Regions from separate parts of the Salipiger sp. PrR002 genome, predicted to be linked through region 1. Evidence: riboswitches for the same ligand, from Rfam matches in the RefSeq annotation. Region 1 holds a riboswitch; each other region holds the start of a gene.

The links. A riboswitch is a leader RNA that binds a small molecule or an ion and turns the genes downstream of it on or off. The one in region 1 is predicted to bind thiamine pyrophosphate.
Region 2: it holds a riboswitch for thiamine pyrophosphate, as region 1 does, so the genes downstream of both, G0A00_RS20640 (thiamine ABC transporter substrate binding subunit) here and thiC (phosphomethylpyrimidine synthase ThiC) in region 1, are expected to answer to the same signal.
Region 3: it holds a riboswitch for thiamine pyrophosphate, as region 1 does, so the genes downstream of both, G0A00_RS21270 (FAD-dependent oxidoreductase) here and thiC (phosphomethylpyrimidine synthase ThiC) in region 1, are expected to answer to the same signal.

Annotation. Positions count from the first base shown of each region.
Region 1 is NZ_JAAGOU010000001.1:110,795-114,063, forward strand. It holds gene G0A00_RS00520 (ABC transporter substrate-binding protein) at 1-436, opposite strand, end outside; gene fabD (ACP S-malonyltransferase) at 744-1,679, shown strand; TPP riboswitch at 1,888-2,006, shown strand; gene thiC (phosphomethylpyrimidine synthase ThiC) at 2,136-3,269, shown strand, end outside.
Region 2 is NZ_JAAGOU010000028.1:32,567-35,835, forward strand. It holds gene G0A00_RS20635 (thiamine/thiamine pyrophosphate ABC transporter permease ThiP) at 1-625, opposite strand, end outside; gene G0A00_RS20640 (thiamine ABC transporter substrate binding subunit) at 601-1,581, opposite strand; TPP riboswitch at 1,633-1,742, opposite strand; gene aroC (chorismate synthase) at 1,912-3,012, shown strand; gene G0A00_RS20650 (methyl-accepting chemotaxis protein) at 3,141-3,269, opposite strand, start outside.
Region 3 is NZ_JAAGOU010000031.1:7,346-10,614, forward strand. It holds gene nadA (quinolinate synthase NadA) at 1-882, opposite strand, end outside; TPP riboswitch at 1,058-1,184, shown strand; gene G0A00_RS21270 (FAD-dependent oxidoreductase) at 1,341-2,291, shown strand; gene thiS (sulfur carrier protein ThiS) at 2,281-2,478, shown strand; gene G0A00_RS21280 (thiazole synthase) at 2,482-3,240, shown strand; gene G0A00_RS21285 (thiamine phosphate synthase) at 3,240-3,269, shown strand, end outside.

The sequences.
Region 1 (3,269 bases):
GGAAGGTGTAGGGATTGCCCGAGCTCCAGACCAGAGTGTCCGCCAGCGGCTCGGAGGCGAGATAGACATGCTGCTTCTCGGCGGCGTAGGAGCTGAGCGCGAGCCCGACGTTGCTGAGGATCGTGCCGGTGAGCATCACCGTGCCGTCGCGGGTCATCAGTTCTTCGGCGATGCGCACCGCCTCGGCGGGATCGCCCTGATCGTCGCGAAAGACGAACTCCAGAGGACGGCCCAGCACGCCGCCTCGCGCATTGATTTCGCTGACCGCCAGTTCGATGCCCTTGCGGTAGGGCTCGGCGAAGGCTGCAAGGCGCTTGTAGTGGTTGATGTCGCCGATCTTGATCGGGGCATCCGTGCTGTCCTGGGCGAGCGCGGCGGCCGGGATCAGCGCCAGCGCGGCGGCGGTGGCGAGAACGGTGCGTCGAAGCAGGGTCATTGCGGCGTCTTTCTCCTGTTGCGCGGCGCGGGGGGCAGGCCGCTGCGACCCTCTTACGCCGGAACGTCGCCTCTTACCAAGGTGCTGTGCGGGAGTTTTCGGTGGGCGCCACTGCCGGGGGCGCTGCCCCCGCCGCGCCGGGGCGCTGCCCCCGCCGCGCCGGGGCGCGGCTCCCCCGGCGTATTTTTGAAGAGAAGAAGCCTATGGGGGCGCTCAGCGGGGGCGTTGCGCGACGGGGCGCTTGGCGCTAGGACTGCGCGCCAAAGCGCGCCAGAACCCGACCGCGCGAGCCTTAGGAGAGACGATCATGACGCGAGCCTTCATCTTCCCCGGTCAGGGGGCGCAGACCATCGGCATGGGCAAGGCGCTGGCCGAGGCCTATCCGGCGGCGAAAGCCGTGTTCGACGAGGTGGACGCGGCGCTGGGCGAGAGCCTCTCGTCGCTGATCTGGGACGGCGACATCGAGACGCTCACCCTCACCGAAAACGCCCAGCCCGCGCTGATGGCGACCTCGCTGGCGGCCATGCGCGCGCTCGAGGCAGAGGGCATCGAGATCGGGGCGGCCAGCTTCGTCGCGGGTCACTCGCTGGGCGAATATTCGGCGCTGACCGCCGCAGGCGCGCTGAGCGTCGGCGATGCGGCCAAATTGCTGCGCACCCGTGGCAAGGCCATGCAGCAGGCGGTGCCGGTGGGTCAGGGCGCCATGGCGGCGCTGCTGGGCCTCGATCTGGCCACCGCCCGCGCCGTCGCAGAAGAGGCCGCGCAAGGCGAGGTCTGTGCCGCGGCCAACGACAACGACCCGTCGCAGGTGGTGATCTCGGGCGACAAGGCGGCGGTCGAACGCGCCGTGGAGATCGCCAAGGAGAAGGGTGCCAAACGCGCGCTGCTGCTGCCGGTGAGCGCCCCCTTTCACTGCGCACTGATGGCCCCCGCCGCCGAGGTCATGGCCGAAGCGCTGGAGCAGGTGGATATCACCGCGCCCAAAGTGCCGCTGGTGGCCAATGTGATCGCCGAGGCCGTGACCGATCCCGCCCGCATCCGCGCGCTGCTGGTCGAGCAGGTCACCGGCTCGGTGCGCTGGCGCGAGTCGGTCGAGTATATGGTCGCGCAGGGCGCGGATGAGTTCTGGGAGATTGGCGCGGGCAAGGCGCTCTCGGGCATGGTGAAGCGCATCCACCGCCCGGCCACGCTGCGCAACATCGGCGCGCCCGACGACGTGAAGGCCGCGCTCGAAGCGGTCTGAGGTACGCCTCAGCTCTGCCAAAAGAAAACAGGGGCGGTGCCATGCGGCGCCGCCCTTCGTGCATTCCGGGCGTGTGCATGCTGGGCGCGACCAGCGCCTTTCATTGTTCCACAAATACGCCTCCGACCGCCTTCGCCTTCGCCTTCGCCCGCGCTCCGCCGGGCCGAGGCCGCACCTTGACGCCCGACCCGACTCGCCGCAGGGTGGCGCCACTCACCCGGGGGGTCCCGACAAGGGGCTGAGATTCTGCTGGCGTCCGCGCAGCGCAGTGACCCGACGAACCTGATCCAGTTCATACTGGCGTAGGGATGGTGCACTGGCGTTGCCGGGGGCTCTGCGCCCCGGTTCTTGCGGATAGGACAAGCGGGGCAGACCCGCGCCTTGGCCGCAGCAATGTCACCCCATTCACGCACCGGAACTGGGTCTCCACCGCTTTGAGCTTGGAGGCTCCGACCGATGAAAGACCTGACCCCAACAGTCACCTGCGGGCCGCTGCCCGCTTCGCGCCGCGTCTGGCACAAGGGCACGCTGCACCCGCAGATCCGCGTGCCCATGCGCGAGATCGACCTGCATCCGTCCGCCGGTGAGCCGCCGGTCACCGTCTATGACAGCTCCGGCCCCTATACCGATCCCGGTGCCGAGATCGCCATCGACCGCGGTCTGCCGCGCCTGCGCGAGGGCTGGGTTCGCACCCGCGCCGACACCGAAAGCTACGATGGCCGCCACGTGAAGCCCGAGGACAACGGCTTTGCCGAAGGCGCGCGTCTGGTGCCCGAGTTTCCGGTCCGCCACGCGCCGCGCCGGGGCAAGGACGGCAAAGCGGTCACCCAGATGGCCTATGCCCGCGCCGGGATCGTCACGCCGGAGATGGAGTTCGTCGCCATCCGCGAGAACCTCGGGCGCAAGGCCGCCAAGGCGCAGCTGGAACGGGACGGGCAGGATTGGGGCGCGTCGATCCCCGACCATGTGACGCCGGAGTTCGTGCGCGATGAGATCGCCCGGGGCCGCGCCATCATCCCCGCCAACATCAACCACCCCGAGCTTGAGCCGATGATCATCGGGCGCAACTTTCTGGTGAAGATCAACGCCAATATCGGCAACTCGGCGGTGACCTCCTCGATGGCTGAGGAGGTCGAGAAGATGGTCTGGGCGACGCGCTGGGGCGCCGACACGGTCATGGACCTGTCGACCGGGCGCAACATCCACAACATCCGCGACTGGATCTTGCGCAACGCGCCGGTGCCCATCGGCACGGTGCCGCTCTATCAGGCGCTGGAGAAGGTCGGCGGCCTCGCCGAAGACCTGACGTGGGAGGTGTTCCGCGACACGCTGATCGAGCAGGCCGAGCAGGGGGTGGATTACTTCACCATCCACGCGGGCGTGCGGCTGCACATGATCCCGATGACGGTGAACCGGGTGACCGGGATCGTCAGCCGCGGCGGCTCGATCATGGCCAAATGGTGCCTGCACCACCACCGCGAGAGCTTTCTTTACGAGCATTTCGAGGAGATCTGCGAGATCGCGCGGGCCTATGACGTGTCCTTATCGCTGGGTGACGGGCTGCGCCCCGGATCTATCGCCGACGCCAAC
Region 2 (3,269 bases), on a different contig from region 1:
CGCCCAGCGTCAGCGCCACCGCGAAGCTCGACAGGCAGATCACGAAGATCACCGCGAAGGCTCCGGGCGCGATGCGCAGCACCATGGGCGCCTCGAGGGTGCGCAGCATCGCCCATGGCGACAGCCCCAGCGAGGCGGCGAGGCGAAAGCGTTCGGCGGGGATCGCCAGCCAGCCCTGCAGCAGCAGCCGGGTCGCCAGCGGCAGGTTGAAGAACACATGCGCCAGCACCACGCCGTGCAGGCCGTAGATGCTGAAGCCGGGCAGTCCGACCGCCCGCAGGGCCGCGTTGACCATGCCGTTCTGGCCAAAGACCGCCAGCAGCCCCAGCACCGCCACGATCGTCGGCAGGATGAACGGCGCACCCAGAAGCGAGATCAGCAGCCCGCGCCCCGGAAAGCGCCGTCGTGCCAGCGCGCGAGCGACCGGGATCGCCAGCGCCACCGAGAACAGCGCCGAAAGACAGGCCTGCCAGAGCGTGAAGCGCAGCGCCTGCCAGTCGCCGGGGCCAAGGCTGCCCCAGCCACCAGCCCGCGCCAGCACCGCCGCGACCGGGCCCAGCACCAGTGCCAGCACCAGCCCGCCCGCGGCAAGCGCCGCGATTATTGCGAGAGGCCGCGACGCCATGCCTCGATCGCCTCATCCCGCAGCGCGGCGGCCTCGTCCTCGGAGTAGAACAGAACCTTGCTCGGCAGTTCGAGCTCCTTGAACCCTTCCGGCCAGTCCTCGTGCGGCAGGGCGGCGGGGAAGGACCAATTGCCGGTGGCGATCATCTGCTGGAACTCGGGCGTCAGGATGAAATCCATGAAGTCCTGAGCCAGCTCGGGCTGATCGGTGTTGGCAAGTTTCGCGGCCAGTTCGACCATGAAATAATTGCCCTCGGGGAAGATCAGCGCCTTCTTGGTGTAATCCTCTTCGGCGATGATGTGATAGGCGGGCGAGGTGGTGTAGCTCAGCACCATGTCGGCCTCGCCATCGGTGAAAAGGCCGTAGCTTTCCGACCAGCCCTTGGTGACGGTGAGGATCTTCGGCGCCAGCTTGCGCCAGGCATCTTCGGCCTCATCGCCAAACACCGCCTCGACCCAGAGCGCCATCGCGAGGCCCGAGATCGAGCTGCGCGGGTCTTGGATGACGATCTTCAGATCATCCGGCGCGTCGAGCAGCTCGGCAAAGCTGGTGGGCGGCTCGGACAGGCGGGTGGTGTCGTAGATGAAGGCCGTCTCACCATAGTTGTAGGGAAGGAAGGTGTCGTCGGTCCAGTCGATCGGCAGGGTGAGCGGCGAGAGGTCCACGCCATGCGGGGCGAAGAGGCCGCTTTCGCGGGCCTTCTTGGTCACATCGGTGTTGAGGCCAAAGACCACATCGGCCTCGGTCTGATCACCTTCGAGCAGCAGGCGGGGCAGCAGGTCGCCGGGCTTGAACTGCAGATCGCAGCCGCAGCGCGCCTCGAACATCTCTTCGATCTTCGGGCCGGGGCCCCATTCCGAGACGACGTAATCGCCTGCGTAGACGGTCAGAACGGGCTCTTGCGCCAGCGCCGTGCTGGCAAAGAGACATCCCGCTGCAAAACTGATGGCCTTCATGGCATCCTCCAAATTTGCGGCGAGAGGGCAAGATGGGCCGGGGCGCGTGGGGCCTTGGGCCGTGACCTTCCCTCCGCCGGTGCTAACCGGGTCAGGTTCAACGGGTTCGCGTGGATCGCATCTCAGCCGGCGCGGATCGCGCGGCACCCCGAGGTAGCGCAAGACCTAGCCGGGGTCGGGGCCTCTGACAAGGGAATTGCGCGCAGTGCCCAGTGTCGTCCGGTGTCGTCTTGTGTCGCTGTTTGTTGCGGAAATTCCTTGAGACAGGGGCCGCGCTGGCCTAACAGGCTTGGCGAGCAGACCCCGCGGCCCGACACAGGAGACATCCCCATGAGCCTCAACACTTTCGGCCATCTCTTCCGTGTGACCACATGGGGCGAAAGCCACGGCCCGGCGCTAGGCGCGACGGTGGACGGCTGCCCGCCGGGCGTGAAGATCGACGAAGCCACGCTGCAGAGCTGGCTGGACCTGCGCAAGCCGGGGCAGAACAAATACACCACCCAGCGGCGCGAGCCCGATGCGGTGAAAATCCTCTCCGGCGTCTTCGAAGGGCAGACCACCGGCACGCCGGTTCAGTTGATGATCGAGAACACCGACCAGCGGTCCAAGGATTACTCCGAGATCGCGGCCAAGTTCCGCCCCGGGCACGCCGACATCACCTACTACCAGAAGTACGGCATCCGCGATTATCGCGGCGGCGGGCGCTCTTCGGCGCGTGAGACGGCGGCGCGGGTGGCTGCGGGCGGTCTGGCGCGGGCGGCGCTGGCCGAGTTGGCGCCGGGTGTGTCGATCACCGGCTACATGGTGCAGATGGGCCCGCAGGCGATCGACCGCTCGCGCTTTGACTGGGAGGAGATCGCGCGCAACCCGTTCTGGTGCCCCGATGCCGAAACCGCCGAGGGCTGGGCGGATTATCTCGACGGTCTGCGCAAGTCCGGCGACAGCGTCGGCGCGGTGATCGAGGTGGTCGCGCGCGGCGTGCCCGCGGGGCTGGGCGCGCCGATTTACGGCAAGCTCGACACCGATCTGGCGGCGGCGATGATGTCGATCAACGCGGTGAAGGGCGTGGAAATCGGCGAAGGTATGGCTGCGGCTGCGTTGACCGGCTCGGCCAATGCCGACGAGATCACCATGGGGCCGGATGGGCCGGTCTACAGCTCGAACCACGCGGGCGGGGTGCTGGGCGGGATTTCCACCGGGCAGGACGTGGTGGTGCGTTTCGCGGTGAAGCCGACATCTTCGATCCTGACGCCGCGCAAGACGCTGACGGTGGGCGGCGAGGAAACCGACATCGTCACCAAGGGCCGTCACGATCCCTGCGTCGGCATTCGCGCGGTGCCGGTAGGTGAGGCGATGATGGCCTGTGTCATCCTCGATCACCTTCTGCTGCACCGCGGTCAGATTGGGTCCAATCGCGGTCAGATCGGCTGATCTGGGCGCCACTGCTACTGCCTCTGTCGCTTTTGCCTGTGGCGTCAGGCACGCTACGGAGCTCTAAGGGGCGGGGGGCGATCAAAGCGGGTCACCCAGCGCCGCAGAGACCCGCAAGAAGCCCCCGGTCAGAATTCTTCCCAGCTCACGTCATCGCCCGCGACGGCGCGCTTTGGTGTGGGCTGGGATTGGGCAGCCGGAACCGAGGGCGGCGCAGGCTCGAAGCTTTCGATAGGCGCGGCCACCGGCGTGACATC
Region 3 (3,269 bases), on a different contig from region 1:
CTCCACGCCCGGCAGCGCGTCCGAGATGTTCGAGGCCATCGAGCATTCGGTGACCAGCATCGCCTTGCCCGGCTGCTCGCGGTTCACATAGTCGATGATCCCGGCGGTGGAGCCGGAGAAATCTGCCTCGGCCACCACGTCGGGCGGGCATTCGGGGTGGGCGATGATGCGGGTGTCGGGCTGCCAGCTGCGGAAGTCGCGCAACTCGGCGGCGGTGAAGCGTTCGTGCACGATGCACGAGCCGTCGTACCAGACGATGTTTTTTTGCGGCACCTGCTTGGCGACGTTCTGCGCGAGGTATTTGTCGGGGGTCATGATGACCGTCTCGGCGTCGAGCGCGGCGACGATCTGCGCGGCGTTTGACGAGGTGCAGCAGATGTCCGACGCCGCCTTCACCTCGGCGGAGGTGTTCACATAGGTGACCACCGGCGCGCCCGGATAGCGGCGGCGCATCTCGGCGATTCCCTCGGGGGTGATGCTTTCGGCCAGCGAACAGCCCGCGTCCATATCGGGGATCAGCACGGTCTTCTCGGGGCTGAGGATCTTCGAGGTCTCGGCCATGAAATGCACACCGCATTGCACGATCACATCGGCCTTCACCTTGGTGGCCTCGATCGCCAGTTGCAGGCTGTCGCCCACGACATCGGCGATGCCGTGATAAATCTGCGGCGTCATGTAGTTATGCGCCAGAACGACGGCGTTGCGCTCTCTCTTCAGGCGGTTGATCGCCTCGACATAGGGGGCGTGGATCGCCCAGTCGGCGGGCGTCACGACGCGGCTCATGCTGGCGTAGAGATCGCCAAGCCGTTCCGCCGCCTCGAGCGAGGGTGCGAGGTCGTAATGGCGGCCGAGCGTGTCGGCGATGGTGGTCTGGTCGAGCATGACCTGCTCCTCCTCAGGGTCTTGTGCCGACGTCCGGCATTAGACCCAAGCTGACCTAAGGACAAGGCGGCGGGGCGATAAAGTGAACCATTGTGTCGCAGGCAGCCGCGCCGGATGACCGGGCACAGGCGGCGTATTTCGGTGATTGACCGGCGGCACTCAGCGCCTATGCTCGGGCCAACGTCAGGGGAGTCCCGCCATGGGGACTGAGAGGCTGACAGGGACGCCGCGGCGTCCCGGTGACGCGACCCTTTGAACCTGACCCAGTTGACGCTGGCGTAGGAAGACCGAAGGGCAATCTTCTCCGAAGCAGCACGCGCGGGGTGGTCCTTTCGGGCCATCGGGCCCTGTTGTGCATCCATATGCGCGGGGCCTGTGGCCCCTTTCTCCGTCCATCCTCGGCTTTGGGTCTTTGGCTTGGGTCCTTTGGTTTGGGGCTTTGTGAGGAGGAGCGCGCGATGGACGAAAGGATTTCTGTGCTTGGCGGCGGTGTAGCGGGGCTTTGCGCCGCGCTGGCGCTGGCCGAGCGCGGCCTTGAGGTGGAGCTGATCGTGCCCGAGGGTGCGCCGCCACCCGCCTCAAAGCTGGCGGGCGGGATGCTGGCACCCTTCTGCGAGGGGGAGAGCGCCCCGCCCGAGATCACCCGGCGCGGACAGGCGGCGCTTGGCTGGTGGCGGGCACGCACGGCGAGCTTTCGCCAGAGCGGCACGCTGGTCCTCGCCCCGCCGCGCGACCGGGCGGAGCTGACCCGCTTTGCCCGCGCCACCACCGGCCAGACCCTCGTCGATCCCGGCACGTTGGAACCCGAGCTTTCGGGCCGCTTCGCCTCGGGGCTGTTCTTTGCCGAAGAGGCGCATCTCGATCCGGGCGCGGCCATGGCGGATCTGCGCGCGGCGCTTGCCGCGCGCGGGGTGCGGAGGCATGGCGGCGCGCCCTCGGGGCGCATCGTGGATTGCCGGGGTATGGCGGCGCGGGACCGTTTGCCCGATCTGCGCGCGGTGCGGGGCGAGATGCTGGAGCTTCATGCACCCGGCGTGCGGCTGACCCGCACCATTCGGCTGCTGCACCCGCGCTTTGCCTGCTACATCGTGCCGCGCGCCGCGGGGCGCTACATGATCGGTGCGACGATGATCGAAAGCGCGGACCCCGGCCCGGTCACCGCCCGCGCGGTGATGGAACTGCTGTCGGCGGCCTACACGGTGCACCCCGGCTTTGCCGATGCGGCGCTGATCTCGGCGGGGGCGGGGCTGCGCCCGGCGTTCCCCGACAATCTTCCGGCGCTGCGCCGCACGCCGGGACGCATTCATCTCAACGGTATGTATCGCCACGGGTTTCTTATGGCGCCGGTCCTTGCCGAGGATCTGGCGGATGAGATCGTGGCGCAAAGGGAGAAGACCCATGCAAATTGATCTCAACGGCCAGAGGCTGGCCACGACTGCCAAGACGCTGGAGGGGCTTCTGGCCGAACAGGGCGTGGACGCAGGCAGTGTCGCCACCGCGCTCGACGGGGCCTTCGTGCCGCGCGGGCTGCGCGCCGCAACGCCGCTGAGCGAGGGCGCGAAGGTCGAAGTTCTGTCGCCGATGCAGGGGGGCTGAGCGATGTTTTATGGCGTTGACCTGCCGTCGCGGCTGATGCTGGGCACGGCGCAATACCCTTCACCGGCGGTGCTGGCAGAGGCGGTGTCGGCCTCGGGCGCCGGGGTGATCACCGTGTCGTTGCGGCGCGAGGGGGCGGGCGGCGCTGCGTTCCGCGATCTGCTCACGGGCACCGGCTGCCGCCTGCTGCCCAACACCGCGGGCTGTCATACCGCGCGCGAGGCGGTGACCACGGCGCAGATGGCGCGCGAGATCTTCGGGACCAATTGGATCAAGCTCGAGGTGATCGGCCATGCCGACACGCTGCAGCCCGATCCCTTCGCGCTGGTCGAGGCGGCGCGCATCCTCTGTGCTGAGGGGTTCGAGGTGTTCCCCTATACCACCGAGGATCTGATCGTGGGCGAGAAGCTGCTGGAGGCGGGCTGCGAGGTGCTGATGCCTTGGGGGGCGCCGATCGGCTCGGGGCAGGGGCTGCGGCACCGCGAGGCGCTGCGGAGCATGCGGGCGCATTTCAAGGGCGTGCCGCTGGTCATCGACGCCGGGATCGGCGCGCCGAGCCAAGCGATGGAGGCGATGGAAATGGGCTTCGACGCGGTGCTGCTGAACACCGCCGTGGCCAAGGCGCTGGACCCGGTGGGCATGGCGCGGGCTTTTGGTCAGGCGGTTCACGCGGGGCGGCTGGCGTATGAGGCGGGGCTGATGCCGCGCCGCGACATGGCCGAGGCCTCGACGCCGATCTTCGGCATGGCGGATCTGGCATGATGGGGCTCGATCGCTTTTACCTGATCACC